One region of the Pseudomonas sp. ZY71 genome, then DNA from elsewhere that is predicted to be linked to it. Evidence: riboswitches for the same ligand, from Rfam matches in the RefSeq annotation. Region 1 holds a riboswitch; each other region holds the start of a gene.
The links. Region 1 has a riboswitch for cobalamin ahead of cobW (cobalamin biosynthesis protein CobW). Riboswitches for the same ligand answer to the same signal wherever they lie in the genome.
Positions count from the first base shown of each region.

Region 2: it holds a riboswitch for cobalamin, as region 1 does, so the genes downstream of both, cobO (cob(I)yrinic acid a,c-diamide adenosyltransferase) here and cobW (cobalamin biosynthesis protein CobW) in region 1, are expected to answer to the same signal.
Region 3: it holds a riboswitch for cobalamin, as region 1 does, so the genes downstream of both, VY732_RS12295 (ABC transporter substrate-binding protein) here and cobW (cobalamin biosynthesis protein CobW) in region 1, are expected to answer to the same signal.

Region 1 covers NZ_CP144274.1:2,942,677-2,947,807, forward strand. Annotated here, with positions in the region: gene VY732_RS13085 (IS4 family transposase) at 1-1,154, shown strand, start outside; cobalamin riboswitch at 2,074-2,284, shown strand; gene cobW (cobalamin biosynthesis protein CobW) at 2,384-3,457, shown strand; gene cobN (cobaltochelatase subunit CobN) at 3,461-5,131, shown strand, end outside.
Region 2 covers NZ_CP144274.1:1,895,116-1,900,246, reverse strand. Annotated here, with positions in the region: gene bluB (5,6-dimethylbenzimidazole synthase) at 1-211, opposite strand, end outside; gene VY732_RS08465 (cobyrinate a,c-diamide synthase) at 208-1,608, opposite strand; gene cobO (cob(I)yrinic acid a,c-diamide adenosyltransferase) at 1,605-2,216, opposite strand; cobalamin riboswitch at 2,298-2,527, opposite strand; gene VY732_RS08455 (hypothetical protein) at 2,691-3,275, shown strand; gene VY732_RS08450 (PQQ-dependent sugar dehydrogenase) at 3,343-4,656, shown strand; gene VY732_RS08445 (C40 family peptidase) at 4,791-5,131, opposite strand, start outside.
Region 3 covers NZ_CP144274.1:2,757,544-2,762,674, reverse strand. Annotated here, with positions in the region: gene phnX (phosphonoacetaldehyde hydrolase) at 1-305, shown strand, start outside; gene VY732_RS12300 (Ppx/GppA family phosphatase) at 658-1,593, shown strand; cobalamin riboswitch at 1,636-1,830, shown strand; gene VY732_RS12295 (ABC transporter substrate-binding protein) at 1,975-2,988, shown strand; gene VY732_RS12290 (FecCD family ABC transporter permease) at 2,997-4,001, shown strand; partial or broken gene VY732_RS12285 (ABC transporter ATP-binding protein) at 4,094-4,762, shown strand; gene VY732_RS12280 (GNAT family N-acetyltransferase) at 4,746-5,131, opposite strand, start outside.

The DNA of each region.
Region 1 (5,131 bases):
CCCTGCACGCCGCCGCGCGGCAACTGGAAGATCTTCCTGTCAGTTTGGCGGCTCTCTACGACAAGATCAGTCGTACCGAGCCGGCGCTGTTGCGCGCCCTGGTTACGGGCTGCGCTCAACGCCTGACTCCAACCATAAAAGAGCTGGGTTGCACGACGATGCTGCCGGGTTGGCAGGTTCGGGTAGTGGACGGTAATCACTTGGCATCCACTGAGAAACGTCTGGGAGCTTTACGTCACGAGCGCGGCGCCGCTCGTCCCGGTTTTTCGGTGGTGGCCTACGACCCCGACCTCGATCAGGTCATCGACCTTCAGGCGTGTGAGGATGCCTACGCAAGCGAGCGTGTTTGCGTGCTGCCGCTGTTGGCTGATGCCGAGCCGGGCCAAGTGTGGTTGGCTGATCGACTCTATTGCACGCTCCCGGTCATGGAAGCTTGTGAGCAGGCCCAGACGTCCTTTGTCATTCGCCAGCAAGCCAAGCATCCACGCTTGATTCAAGAAGGTGAGTGGCAAGAGCCGGTGCCTGTGGAAACAGGCACTGTGCGTGAGCAGATCATCCAGGTCAGAGGCGGTTACCAATGTCGGCGTGTCGAGCTGACGCTTCATTCTCCAACGGACTCGGGAGACAGCAGCTTGATGTTCTGGAGCAACCTACCCCAGAGCGTCAGTGCACAGCGGATCGCAGAGCTCTATCGCCGCCGCTGGAGCATTGAAGGTATGTTCCAGCGACTGGAAGCGATTCTGGAAAGTGAAATCGAAACCCTTGGCAGCCCGAAGGCTGCCTTGCTCGGGTTCGCTACTGCGGTATTGGCCTACAACGTCCTGGCCATCCTCAAACGAAGTGTCGAGCAAGCTCACCGGGAGACTCAACCTGAAGGATGGGAAGCTTCCATCTATCACTTGGCGGTTCAGGTCAGGAGTGGTTATGAGGGAATGCAGATTGCACTGCCCTCAGAATATCTTCCCGTTGTCCCTCTGGAGCAACTGGCCCAACGCCTGTTGGAGTTGGCCAGAAACATCCAGCCCAAACAAGTTGCGAAAAGCCCCCGCGGTCCCAAGGTGCCTAAACCCAAGACATGGGTTCAAGGCACAGCGGTCCATGCTCATGTTTCAACGGACAGAGTTATCAAGGCTGCCAAAACGAAAAGACCTTGAAAGGGATGGCCCTTACGGCGGGTCACTTTTTCCAGACGCCGAAAAAGTAACCAAAAAGGCTTGCTCCTACGTGCGGCCCGCTCGCTGGGGCTCGGGGTTCCTTCGCTGCGGGATCGATCCGGGCGCAGCGCCTACGGTTTGCTGCGCTGCACCTCCTCTCGCTGTGTTTGGCTTCGCCAAACGGTCGCTGCGCTCCCACGCCCGGATCAATCCCTCCACTCAGCCTTCCGACGTCGCCTTACAGATCAAGAGCTGCAGCCGAGCTAACGCTCATCCTGTTGAGTGGTGGAAGAGCATGCGGTCGACTTTGGATTTGTGGTGGATTCGCCCCTCACCCCAGCCCTCTCCCGAGGGAGAGGGAGCCGATTTGTGGGCTTTTCAAAATCTGAGTTCGACTCGGTATTGCACGTCGGCGTAGCTCTCCCAAACACCCCGATCAGTCCCTCTAACCTCATGGATAGGGGGCGATTTTTTTGCTTTTTTGAGCCTGAGTTCAACGCGGTATCGCAGGTCGGCGTACCTCTTCCAAACGCCCCGGTCAGTCCCCTCTCCCTCTGGGAGAGGGCTAGGGTGAGGGGCTCTTGATCTGGCTTTTGATCTGGCTTTTTTGCCCCTTCGGCAGGCCGAGCGTAGGTGTTCATCCGGGGGTTAGGCGCGTAGCGCCGTGCGGCGAAGCCGCATTCATCGAGAGGAGGTGCAGCGAAGCAAACCGTAGGCGATGCCCCCGGATGGACACCGTAGCGAGGGAACACTGAGCCTCAGCGAAGTGCCGTACGCCGGGGCAAAGCCTTTTGCTTACTTTTCGGCGTCTGGAAAAGTGAGTCGCTGTAAGAGCGAAACCGCCAGCGGCGGCACCCGCAGCAACGGATATGCCCCCATAACCAAACCCCAACCCCATTGACCCATAACCACCCGATGCGTAGCCTTGCGCTTTCGAGGTTCTTCGGCCGTTGCCGAAGCTAAGAAGGGAACGCGGTCAATGCCGCGGCTGCCCCCGCAACTGTGAACGGTGAAGTTCGCTGCCACGCCACTGCCAGCTCAACCCATGAGCCCGCGGGAAGGCGCAGCCAACGCCAGGCTCATACCTGAACACCGTCAGCCAGGAGACCTGCCTCGTCACAGATTCTCACTACAACCGGGCGGGGTGATCCGGTGGCGAATGCTTCCGGCGCGCACGCGCGTTGCCGGTTCTCGTCCCGTATGCCCGCCGCTTGCCAAAGGGCATACCGATGAAAACACTGGCCAAACTCCCCGTCACCATCGTCACCGGCTTCCTCGGCTCGGGCAAGACCACACTGCTGCGGCACATGCTCGACAACGCGCAGGGCCGTCGCATCGCGGTGATCGTCAACGAGTTCGGCGAGTTGGGCATCGACGGTGAAATCCTCAAACAATGCACCATCGGTTGCACCGAAGAAGAAGCCACCGGCCGCGTTTACGAACTGGCCAACGGCTGCCTGTGCTGCACCGTTCAGGAAGAATTCTTCCCGGTGATGCGCGAACTGGTCGCGCGTCGCGGCGATCTCGACCACATCCTTATCGAAACCTCGGGCCTGGCCCTGCCGAAACCGCTGGTGCAAGCCTTCCAGTGGCCGGAAATCCGCAGCGCCTGCACCGTTGACGCGGTGATCACCGTGGTCGACAGCCCGGCCGTGGCCGCTGGCACCTTTGCCGCGTTCCCGGATCAGGTCGATGCCCAGCGTAAACTCGACCCGAACCTCGATCACGAATCGCCGCTGCACGAACTGTTCGCCGACCAACTGGCCAGCGCCGACCTCGTCATCCTCAACAAGGCCGACCAGACCAGCCCGGAAGATCTCGCTCGCGTTCGTGCTGAAGTCGCCGAAGAGCTGCCACCGGCGGTGAAAATCATCGAAGCCAGCAACGGCCGTCTGCCGCTGGACGTGCTGATCGGCCTCGGCGCCGGTTCCGAAGAACACATCGACAGCCGCCACAGCCACCATGATCACCACCACGGTGAAGGCGATGACGACCACGATGACCACGATCACGACGCCTTCGATTCGATCTCCATCGAACTGCCGCAAGCCGACGAAAGCCTGCTGCTCGATGCCCTGACGCAACTGGTGGTCAAGCACGGCATCCTCCGTGTCAAAGGTTTTGCCGCCATTCCAAACAAGCCAATGCGCCTGTTGATCCAGGGCGTGGGTACGCGTTTCGACAAGCATTTCGACCGTCAGTGGGGCGCCGATGAAGCGCGCGTTACCCGTCTGGTGCTGATCGGTCAGCAACTCGACGCCGCCCAACTCGAAGCGCAACTGCGCGCTGCGCTCAGCGTTTAAACCATGCACCTGCTCAGGACTCAGCCCGGCGGATTCGTCTCGGATGACAACATTGCCGACCTTGGACAGACCCCCGCTGAGCTGGTGATCCTGTGCAGCGGCGACTCCAGTCTGGCGCTACTCGCCGAAGCTGCGCAGCAGTTGCCCGAGGATTATCCGAGCCTGCGTCTGGCCAATCCGATGCAGGTGCAGAATCACGCTTCGGTCGATCTGTACGTCGACGAAGTGCTGCGTCATGCCAAGGTGATCCTGATTTCGCTGCATGGCGGCATTGCCTATTGGCGTTACGGCGTCGAGCGTCTGATCGAGTTGTCCGAGCGCGGTGTGCAGGTGATTCTGGTGCCGGGCGATGACCGGCCCGATCCGGAACTCAGCGACCTGAGCACCGTTAATGCCGAAGATCGCGACCGGCTCTGGCAGTTCTTGCGTCAGGGCGGCCTGGGCAATGCGCTGGATTTCTTCCGCTGCCTGGCCAACCGTTGGCTCGCCCGTGATTACGTTTGGAAAGAACCGCAAACCCTGCCGCGCACGGCGATTTACCATCCACAAAAAACCAGCGCCGCACTGAGTGACTGGCAAGCCGAATGGCTGCCTGAGCAACCGGTCGCGGCGGTGCTGTTTTACCGCTCGCATTTGCAAGCGGCGAACACGGCGTTCATCGATGTTTTCTGCCAGCGCTTGCAGGCAGCGGGGTTGAATCCGCTGCCGATCGCGGTGGCCAGTCTGAAAGAACCCGGTTGTCTGACGGTGGTCGAGGATTGGCTGGATGAAGTCGAGGCGGGGGTGATTCTCAACACTACCGGATTCGCCCAGTCCAGCCCTGAGGCCCCGCACTTGCGGCCGTTTCGTCGCAATATCCCGGTGATCCAGGCGATCTGCGCGCAGGACAACGAGCCCGGCTGGCGCGACAGCGAGCAAGGCCTCGGCCCGCGCGATCTGGCGATGCATATTGCCTTGCCGGAGCTCGACGGGCGCATCATCAGCCGGCCGATCAGCTTCAAGGATCTGGCCTGGCGCAGCGAGCGCAGTCAGTCCGATGTGGTCTGCTACCGCGCGCAACCCGAGCGCATGGATTTTGTCGCCGAACTGGCGCGGCGCTGGATTGATCTGGCGCGGGTGCCGAATGGCGAAAAACGCATCGCGCTGATTCTCGCCAACTACCCGACCCGCGATGGCCGCATTGGTAATGGCGTCGGTCTCGACACGCCGGCGGCGGCGCTGAATATTCTTCGCGCGTTGCAGGCGGAGGGTTATCCCATTGCGGCCGAACTGCCGAATAGCGGCACCGAGTTGATCCAGCAATTGCTCGGTGGCGTCAGCAACGATCTCGACACGATTGACCTGCGTCCGTGCCAACAAAGCCTGGCGATGGACGATTATTCAGCGATGTTCAATGCGCTGCCCGAAGCCAATCGTGCCGCCGTGATCGAACGCTGGGGCGCGCCGCAAAACGATCCGATGTGCCGCGACGGGCGCATGATGATTGCCGGTCTGCGCTTCGGCCTGACCTTCGTCGGCATCCAGCCGGCACGCGGTTATCAGGTCGATCCGAGTGCGGTCTATCACGATCCGGATCTGGTGCCGCCGCACGCTTATCTGGCGTTCTATTTCTGGTTGCGCAACACCTATGGCGCCCACGGCGTGATTCACGTCGGCAAGCACGGCAACCTCGAA
Region 2 (5,131 bases), 1.0 Mb from region 1:
GGATCTGCCCGCGCAGGTTGCGGTCGCTGATACGGATGAAGCGCCAGGGCTGCATCAGGCCGACGCTTGGGGCCTGGTGGGCGGCTTCCAAGAGTCGGCGCAGCAGCTCCGGTTCGACCGTGCCGCCGGTGAAGTGGCGCATGTCGCGGCGTTCGGCGATGGCTTTATAGACGGCTTGGCGCTCGGCTTCGGAGAATGTGTTGTCGGTCATGGCCCTTTCGCGAGCAGGCTCGCTCCCACAGGGGATTGCATTGCTTCAGTCACCACCGTTTCAACTGTGGGAGCGAGCCTGCTCGCGAAGGCGCCTTCGGAATCAGGCGCAAACAGTGCAGCGACAGCCACCGGATTCGACGGGAAATAAAAGTGCACGTACGACGCCGTCATCCGCCCTTCCCGATAAACCGCCTCGGCCCCACGCCCACCATTCGGGCTCAAGCCACGGGCAATCGGTGTCAATTCGGTGGTGGTCAGGGAATGATGATAAGTGTGCCCACGCAGCGAACCTTCCGGCAGATCGACCGCTTGCAGGGCCAGTGCCGCCAGACGCTTCTGCATCACCGCATCGCCCTTAAGCAGCCCAACCAACTCAGCGCGAGTGCCTTCAACGTCAGTCAAAGAATCCAGCAAATACAGCATCCCGCCACATTCAGCGAGCAACGGTTTACCCGCTGCATGATGCGCGCGAATCGCTTCAACCATCGCGGTGTTCTGCGCCAGCGCAACGTGATGCAACTCCGGATAACCACCGGGCAGATACAAGCTATCCGCCTCCGGCAATTGCGTATCGCGGATCGGCGAGAAGAAACTCAACTCGGCGCCCATCGCCCGCAACAGATCGAGACTCGCGCCATAGGTGAAAGCAAACGCTTCATCACGGGCGACCGCGATTCGCACATTCTTCAGCAGCGGCTCTACAGCGATGACGTCAGGCGCGGCGAACTCAACCGCCGGCGGCAGCGCTACCTCACAGCTACTGGCGAGAGCGTCGGCAGCCGCGTCGAGACGCACATCGAGGTCATTCAGTTCGCTGGCCTGGACCAGGCCGAGATGGCGACTCGGCAGTTCGATACCCGTTTCGCGGGACAACGCGCCGTACCAGCGCAGACCTTCCGTGAGACTGCCTTCGAGCAATTGCGCATGTCGCAAAGTACCGACACGATTGGCCAGCACGCCGGCAAACGGCAGATCCGGCTGGTACTTCGCCAAGCCCAGCGCCAACGCACCAAAGGTCTGCGCCATCGCCGTCCCATCGATCACGCCAAGCACAGGCACACCGAAATGCCGCGCCAGATCAGCGCTGGAAGGCGTGCCGTCGAACAGACCCATCACGCCTTCGATCAGAATCAGATCGGCCTCGGCGGCGGCTTCCCACAACAGACGACGACTTTCCTGCTCGCCGACCATCCACATGTCCAATTGATAGACCGGCGCACCGCTGGCGCGCTCAAGAATCATCGGATCAAGGAAGTCCGGGCCGCATTTGAACACGCGTACTTTGCGCCCCTGATTGCGATGCAAACGGGCGAGCGCGGCGGTGACGGTGGTCTTGCCCTGACCGGAGGCCGGCGCGGCGATGAGGACCGCCGGGCAGTGACGTGGTTGATTCAAAGTTCGACGCCTTTCTGCGCTTTGATGCCGGCCTGGAAGGCGTGTTTGAGCATGCCCATTTCGGTGACCGTGTCGCCCATTTCGATCATTTCCGGCTTGGCCGCGCGACCGGTGACGATCACGTGCTGCATCGGCGGACGCGCCTGCAAATCGCTGAGCACCTGATCGAGATCGAGGTAACCGTGCTTGAGGGCGATGTTCAGTTCGTCGAGCACCACCAGACCGATCGACGGATCACGCAGCAACTCACGGGACACCGCCCACGCGGCTTCGGCAGCGGCGATGTCACGCTGGCGGTCCTGGGTTTCCCAAGTGAATCCTTCGCCCATCACGTGAAAGCGCACTTGCTCGGGGAAGCGGCGGAAAAACAACTCTTCGCCGGTGCTGTTGCGGCCCTTGATGAACTGCACCACGCCGCACTGCATGCCGTGGCCCATGGCGCGCGCAAGCATGCCGAAGGCCGAGCTGCTTTTGCCTTTGCCATTGCCGGTCAGCACCAGCACCAGACCGCACTCGTCAGGCGAGTTGGCGATGCGTTCGTCGATCACGGCTTTTTTGCGCTGCATACGCGCCAGATGGCGTTCGTCGCGCTCGGGGGAATCAGTCATGGGGGAGCTCTCCGTTGAGGCTGGATAACGGCGGGCAGGCACAAGAATAGACGGCAAAAAGCCTGGCATCGCCCACCGTGATGCCGCTGGATGGATCAGGCCGGTCTCCGGGCTCATGAGCGGCGTTGGCCTGACTGCGCGCCTTCCCGCTTCTTTCGAGGCAGTGGCTCAAGGCGCAGTTTTCACTCATTTACCGTTGCGGGGGCAGCGCCGGGATCGTGGTGGTTCTTCGCTTGAAGACAACCCTCACCGGCTTCCCTGTTTCACTCTGTCGACGCAGGTCACAGAGCACCTGAAACAAGCCGCGAAGGTTAGAGGGTTGGGGGTGGAGCGTCAATTAAAGAGGCGGCCATCGGGCGAATAACTGCCGCCGATCACTTATCTGCCGCCAATCTTGTGCCACACTGATACAAATGATATCAAAGAGCCATGCTTTTCTCGAAAAGCCCACTACAACAATAAAGGATGATGACGATGCAAGGCATGATCATCAGCAACCCGCGCCTGGAATTCCTGCGCCCGGTGCTTGAACGCTGGTTTGACTGTATCGACCGCTACAACGCCGTGCGCGGCGACAGCGACACCCCTTACTGGCATGACGAGAAAGCCAATCTCGGATTGCTCTCGGCGGCGGCCTGGATGGCTGAGCTGGTCACTTTGAACGACACTGTCACGCGCAAACAGAACGAAGAAGGCGAGCGCAATGCCCGCGCCGATCTGTTTCTCGCCGGCGCCGAAGACCGCGCCTTTATCCAGGCCACTCAGCGCTGGCCAAAGGTTACCAACCTGAATCTGACCCAGGCCCTGCTGGATATCACTAACGACGCCAAGCGCATCAGCTACGCCAGCGATCTCAAGCTCGGCTGCCTGTTTGTCGCGCCGCAAAAAGCCCAGCACAGCGCCAGCCCTGAAGAGCTGCAGGACATGGTCGACGACCTGCAAAAGGAACACACCTGCGCGGTCGCCTGGTATTTCCCTTACGCCTACCGCAAGTTGCGCAGCGAAGCCGGCAATTATCACCCGGGCATCGCCGTGCTGTTCAAGGAAGCCCGCGGCTGAGCAGTTGAACCATCGGGCTTGCGCCCTCCTCTATGATTAGGAATGCATTCATAGGGAAGATTCAGCAATGCGCAAGCCCCAGCTCGTTTTTGTCATCGCCTTCGCCGGAGGGCTCGCCGCCTGCGGTGAGACCTCCAGCCTGCAAGTCTCCGACGGCACCGGCCCGTCACCGAAATTGCCTGAACCAAACAAGACCCTGATTCCGACGGTGAACATTGCCCCGGCGATCGGCTGGCCGGAGGGCGCTAAACCGACGGCAGCGACTGGCACGCAAGTCGCTGCATTCGCGGAAGGCCTCGATCATCCGCGCTGGCTCTATGTGCTGCCCAACGGCGATGTGCTGGTGGCGGAAACCAACGCCCCGCCAAAACCGGATGACAGCAGCGGCATTCGTGGCTGGGTGATGAAAAAGGTCATGGGCAAGGCTGGCGCGGGCGTGCCGAGTCCGAACCGCATCACCTTGCTGCGTGACGCCGATCATGATGGTGTCGCAGAAACCCGCACGGTATTCCTGCAGAACCTCAACTCGCCGTTCGGTATGACGCTGGTTGGCAATGACCTGTACGTCGCCGATACCGATCGCCTGCTGCGCTTCAACTACGAACCCGGCGCGACCGAGATCAAGTCACAGCCAATCAAGGTTGTCGATTTGCCCGGCGGTACGCTGAATCACCACTGGACGAAAAACGTCATCGCCAGCAAGGACGGCAGCAAGCTGTACGTCACGGTCGGCTCGAACAGCAACGTCGGCGAAAATGGTCTGGATAAGGAAGAAGGCCGCGCGGCGATCTGGGAAGTCGATCGGGCGACCGGCAATCACCGCATCTTCGCCTCGGGCATCCGCAACCCCAATGGCCTGGCCTGGGAGCCGAAAAGTGGCGCGCTGTGGACAGCGGTCAACGAACGCGACGAGATCGGCAGTGATCTGGTGCCGGACTACATCACTTCCGTGAAGGACGGTGGCTTCTATGGCTGGCCGTTCAGTTACTACGGCCAGCATGTCGATGTCCGCGTTACGCCGCAAAACCCGGATCTGGTGGCCAAAGCCATCGCCCCGGATTATGCAGTCGGGCCGCACACTGCGTCTTTGGGCCTGACGTTCGCCGAGGGCAACAACCTGCCGGCGCAGTTCAAGGAAGGTGCCTTTATCGGCCAGCACGGTTCATGGAACCGCAAACCGCACAGTGGCTACAAAGTGATTTTCGTACCGTTCACCGGTGGCAAGCCGAGCGGCAAACCGGTGGATGTGCTGACCGGGTTCCTCGACAAGGACGAGAATGCACTCGGTCGGCCGGTGGGCGTGGTGATCGATCAGCAGGGGGGCTTGCTGGTGGCGGATGATGTTGGCAACAAGGTGTGGCGAGTCTCAGCCAGCAAATAATTTTAGCCATGCACAAACAACTGTAGGAGTGAGCCTGCTCGCGATAGCGGTCGATCATTCAACATTGATGTTGAATGTGACACCGTCATCGCGAGCAGGCTCACTCCTACACATTAGATTTTGGGCAACTTGAATTAAGGGTTATGCGCCAGATGCTCCGGCTGCAACACCCGCTTGGCACTCAGATAAGCCTTCTGCCAGTACGCCTTCGACAGGCTGTCGAGCTTGACCGTGCCACCCGTGGCCGGCGCATGCACAAAGCGCCCTTCGCCGACGTAAATCCCCGCATGACTGACCTGCGAACCGCCATTGGTGGCGAAGAAAATCAGGTCGCCAGTCTGCAAGCCTTCCTTGCCGACATTCGGTGCCTGCATAACGATCAACTCACGCGTCGAACGTGGCAAAGAGATGCCCGCCGCATCACGGTAGACAAAACCGATCAGGCCGCTGCAATCAAAGCCTGAATCCGGCGTGT
Region 3 (5,131 bases), 190 kb from region 1:
CCTTGGGCATCAGTGACGTGGCGGCGTGCGTCAAGGTCGATGACACCTGGCCCGGAATTCTTGAAGGGCGTAGCGCGGGGATGTGGACGGTGGCGTTGACCTGCTCGGGGAATGCGTTGGGGCTGACCTATGAGCAGTTCAAAGCGCTGCCATCGGATCGTCTGGCAGAGGAACGTGAGCGAATTGGCAAGATGTTCGCGCCTTCGCGTCCGCATTATCTGATCGACACCATCGCCGAACTGCCTGAGGTCATCGACGACATCAACGCACGCCTGGCCCGCGGCGAAACCCCGCAAGCCTGCTGACGCATCCCCCTTACCCCTGATCGTTCCCACGCTCCGCGTGGGAATGCAGCCCGTGACGCTCCGCGTCACTGGACGCGGAGCGTCCCTAGAGGCATTACCACGCGGAGCGTGGGAACGATCAGTTCGCGGCATTGCCAAATCGCGGGCAAAAAAAAGCTGCCAAAACTGGCAGCAAAAACTTTAAGAACACGCGATGTATTGGCCTCAGCATAGACGCCGGATAATGACAGTGTCATGACAGCCGCAAATTCATTGAACCGCCCCTGCCCCGTCATCAGGATGTCATCAAGATTACGGCAGAATCCTCGCAAACCGTCTCGCGCCTCCCGACGGACGCTCTGCAAGGACTCCCATGAAAGACGACGCCTCGCTGTTTGCCGCCATCGACCTGGGTTCGAATGCCTTTCGCCTGATGATCGGCCAGTCGGTGCGCAGCCGCAAAGGCTTGCAGATTCAGGAAGTGAAAACCCTGCGTGAACCGGTGCGCCTCGCTGAAGGTTTTGACGGTGGCGCGCTGGATGCGTTGGCACTGGATCGCGGCTGGCAGGCATTGGCGCGGTTCGGCAAGAAACTGCGCGGTTTCGAAGCCGGCCGGGTTCGTGCGGTGGCCACCAGCGCGGTGCGTGAAGCGGACAACGCGCAACTGTTTCTGGCCAGCGCCGAGCGGCATCTGGGCTTTCCCATCGACGTCATTTGCGGCCATGAAGAGGCGCGGCTGGTCTACGCCGGCGTGACCCACGCCTTGCCGAGCGCCGCAGACATGCGGCTGGTGGTCGACATCGGCGGCGGCTCCACCGAGCTGATCCTCGGCCAAGGCTCACAACCATTGCTCACCGAAAGCATCGCCATCGGCAGCGGCACCTTGAGCACGCGGTTCTTTCGTGGCGGTGACGTGTCTGCCGGCGCGCTACAGGAGGCCGAACGCTTCGCCATCCTGCAGTTTGAAAAGGTTGCCCGGCGCTACCGTGCTCAGGGCTGGCAGCAAACCATCGGTTCGTCCGGCACTGCGCGCATGCTGGCCAAAGTGCTCAAGGCCAATCGCCTCAACGACTTCGGTCAGGCCGGCATCACCTATGGCGGGCTGCTGCGCCTGTCGCTGCTTTTGCTGAAAGTGAACAACGTGCAACAGCTCAAGCTGGCCGGTCTGCAACCACACCGCCAGAGCATTCTGCCCGGCGGTCTGGTGTTGATGCTCGCGGCATTCAAAGTGTTCGGCATTGCACAAATGCTGCCCTCCGAACCGGGCCTGCGTCTGGGCGTGTTGCACGGTTTGATGAGCCAGCACTGATCCTCGCCACGGCAGATTCGTCTCCCCTTCAGCGGCTCGATCGACTACCATGCCGCCGTCGGTTCCCGAAGGGGACTAATAGGGAATCCGAGGTGCTTGCACAGCATTGATCGGAACTGCCCCCGCAACTGTAGGTGCCGAGCCTGCTCCACGACTGCCACTGGGTGAACCCCGGGAAGGCCGGAGCCAAGGCGATGACGCATCAGTCAGGAGACCTGCCGGCACAGTGATTACTAACCGGCGGGGTGTCCGGGAAGGACATCGTGCCGTGCGCGTCTTCGTTGGCTGCCCGGCCTTGCGCTGTTTTCCTGACCGCGTTCGATGGTGTGTTTCCAGACCGTACTCTCCCGCTCCCCGTACGGTTCCCTCGGAGACTGCCCCATGCTGCTGCCCCGCATCGCCACCCTCATCACCGGCCTGACCCTTGGCGCCATGGCCCAGGCGGCGCCGACTGTCTATCCACTGACCGTCGAAAACTGCGGCAGCAGCCTGACCTTCCAGCACGCCCCGACGCGCACCGTGACCATCGGCCAGGCCGGCACGGAAATGCTCTACGCCATGGGCCTGGGCGACAAAGTCGTCGGCACGTCGCTGTGGTTCAACAACGTGCTGGACAAGTACAAGGCGCAGAACGACAAGATCGAGCGTCTGGCTGACAACGAGCCGAGTTTCGAATCGGTGATCGGCAAGCGCCCGGAACTGGTCGCCGTGGAGCTGGAATGGATGGTCGGCCCGCAAGGCGCGGTCGGCACCCGCGAGCAATTTCATGAGCTGAAGATTCCGACCTACCTGCTGCCCTCCGATTGCGAAGCCAAGGACAACTTGGTCGGCGCCGACGGTACGCGACTGGCACCGTTTCGCATCGAGACGATTTACAAAAGCGTGAGCCAACTGGCGCAGATCTTTGATGTGCAGGAGCGTGGCCAGCAGCTCAACGACGAACTCAAGGCCAGCCTCGCCAAATCGATTGCCACCGCCCAGGGCAAACGGCTGAAGGATGCCAGCGCGCTGGTCTGGTTCTCCAGCGCACAAATGGACATCGAGCCGTTCGTGGCCGGACACAAAGGCATTCCTGATTTCATGCTCAACACCCTCGGCGTGCGCAACGTGGTGGAGTCCGATGAAGAGTGGCCAACGGTCGGCTGGGAAACCATCGCCAAAGCCAATCCGACCTTCCTCGTCATCGCGCGCATGGATCGTCGACGTTTCCCCGCCGACGACTATGAAAAGAAACTCGCCTTCCTGCGCAGCGATCCGGTGACGCGCAACATGGACGCGGTGAAACACAACCGCATCATCATTCTTGACGCCATGGCCATGCAGGCGAGCCTGCGCATGTTCGACGGCATCGAGCAACTGGCTACGGCCATCAACGGCTATGACCTGTCGCAATGAGTGCCAGCCTGATCCGTACGTTGCTGGCCCTGGCGACGCTGTTGATTGCAGTGGTTGCAGGCGTGGCCATTGGTGAGACCTCGATTGAGCCGGGCGTGGTCATGCAAGTGCTGGCGAACAAATTGTGGGGCGCCGGGTACGCGCTCGACCCAATCGATGAAGGCATCGTCTGGAATTACCGTTTGACCCGCGCACTGGTCGCAGCGGCGTGCGGTGCCGGGTTGGCAACGTGCGGGGTGATTTTGCAGTCGCTGTTGCGCAACCCGTTGGCCGATCCGTATCTGCTGGGGATTTCTGCCGGCGCCTCGACCGGAGCCGTGATGGTGGCGCTGCTCGGTGTTGGCGCAGGGATGATTTCGCTGTCAGTCGGTGCCTTCGCCGGCGCGGTCACGGCGTTCGTGCTGGTGATTCTGCTGGCGCGGGTCAGCGGTTCGGCCAGCGGCACCGGGCAGATCATTCTTGCCGGGATCGCCGGTTCTCAGCTGTTCAATGCGCTGACGGCGTTTCTGATTACCCGCTCGGCAAGCTCCGAGCAGGCACGCGGGATCATGTTCTGGCTGCTGGGCAATCTTGGTGGCGTGCGTTGGCCGTCGGTGTGGCTGGCGGTGCCGGTGGCCGTGTTCGGGTTGGTCGTGTGTCTGTGGCATCGGCGCGCGCTGGATGCGTTTACCTTTGGTGCGGACTCGGCGGCATCCCTCGGTATTCCGGTGCGACGCGTACAGATTCTGCTGATTGGCTGCGCGGCGTTGGTGACGGCGGTGATGGTGTCGATTGTCGGTTCGATCGGTTTTGTCGGGCTGGTGATTCCCCATGCAGCGCGGCTGTTGCTTGGCACGGGTCATGCACGACTGCTGCCGGCCAGTGCCTTGGGTGGTGCGGTGTTTCTGATTGCTGCCGATGTGTTGTCACGCACGTTGATCAAGGGCCAGGTGATTCCGGTCGGGGTGATTACTGCATTGGTCGGGGCGCCGGTGTTTGCCCTGATTCTGGTGGGTCGGAGATCGGCGCGATGAGCAGTGTTTTGAGCTGTTCTGGTCTGAGCTTCAGAGTGCGCGGCGCCGAGTTGCTCAGCGGTGTCAGCCTTGAAGTTCAGCGCGGCGAAACCCTCGGCATCGTCGGGCCGAATGGATCCGGCAAATCCACCCTGCTCAAACTGCTGGCCGGGTTGCGCGAACCGAGCGCTGGCGAGGTGCTGCTCGAAGGTCAGCGCTTGGGCAAAATGGCCCGGCGCAGCATTGCGCAAAAACTCGCGGTCGTTGAACAACAAGCCGACACCGACGACGGCATTCGCGTGTTCGATGCCGTGGCGCTGGGTCGCACGCCATGGCTGTCGGCGCTGCAACCGTGGTCGCAGGTGGACGACGCCATCGTCGAGCAGGCGTTGACTGACGTTGACGCGATGCACCTGCGCACGCGCCTGTGGCGCAGCCTGTCGGGTGGTGAGCGACAACGGGTACACATTGCTCGGGCCCTGGCGCAGCGACCGCAAATCCTGTTGCTGGACGAACCGGCCAACCACCTCGACATTCAGCATCAACTGACCATCCTCAACGTGGTACAGGCGTTGCCGGTGACCACGCTGATCGCCTTGCATGATCTTAATCAGGCGTTGAAGTGTGATCGTCTGGCGGTGCTGGAGCGCGGGCGGTTGGTGGCGTTGGGCAAACCGTTGGAAGTGCTGACACCGCAGCGCTTACAGGAGACGTTCGGGGTCAGGGCGCACTATCTGACGGACCCGTTCGATGGGGCGCAGATTCTCAGATTTCACTCATGACGTTGTGCATGTGAGTGGTCTGCCACACCGGGTCAGCGTCGACATCGATTATCTCGAAGCCCTGCCGCTGCCAGAACGCGATGGCCCCCGGCAGAAACGGATGGGTGTGCAGGTAGATCACCTCGACTCCGTCGGCGAGTGCCAGGTCTTTGAGTGATCGATATATCGCCGCGGCCAACCCTGAGCGGCGCTGCGATGGCAGGACAAACAGACGGACGATTTCCACCACTTCAAGATCCGGATAGGGCAAGTGCGCGAAGCGCCGGTCGTAAGGGAGATAGCCGATGGACGCGACGATTTGTCCTTCATGGCGAGCGATCAGAAAGCGCCCTGCCCCACGCAGATAAACCTCGGCAAAACGCGCCAGAT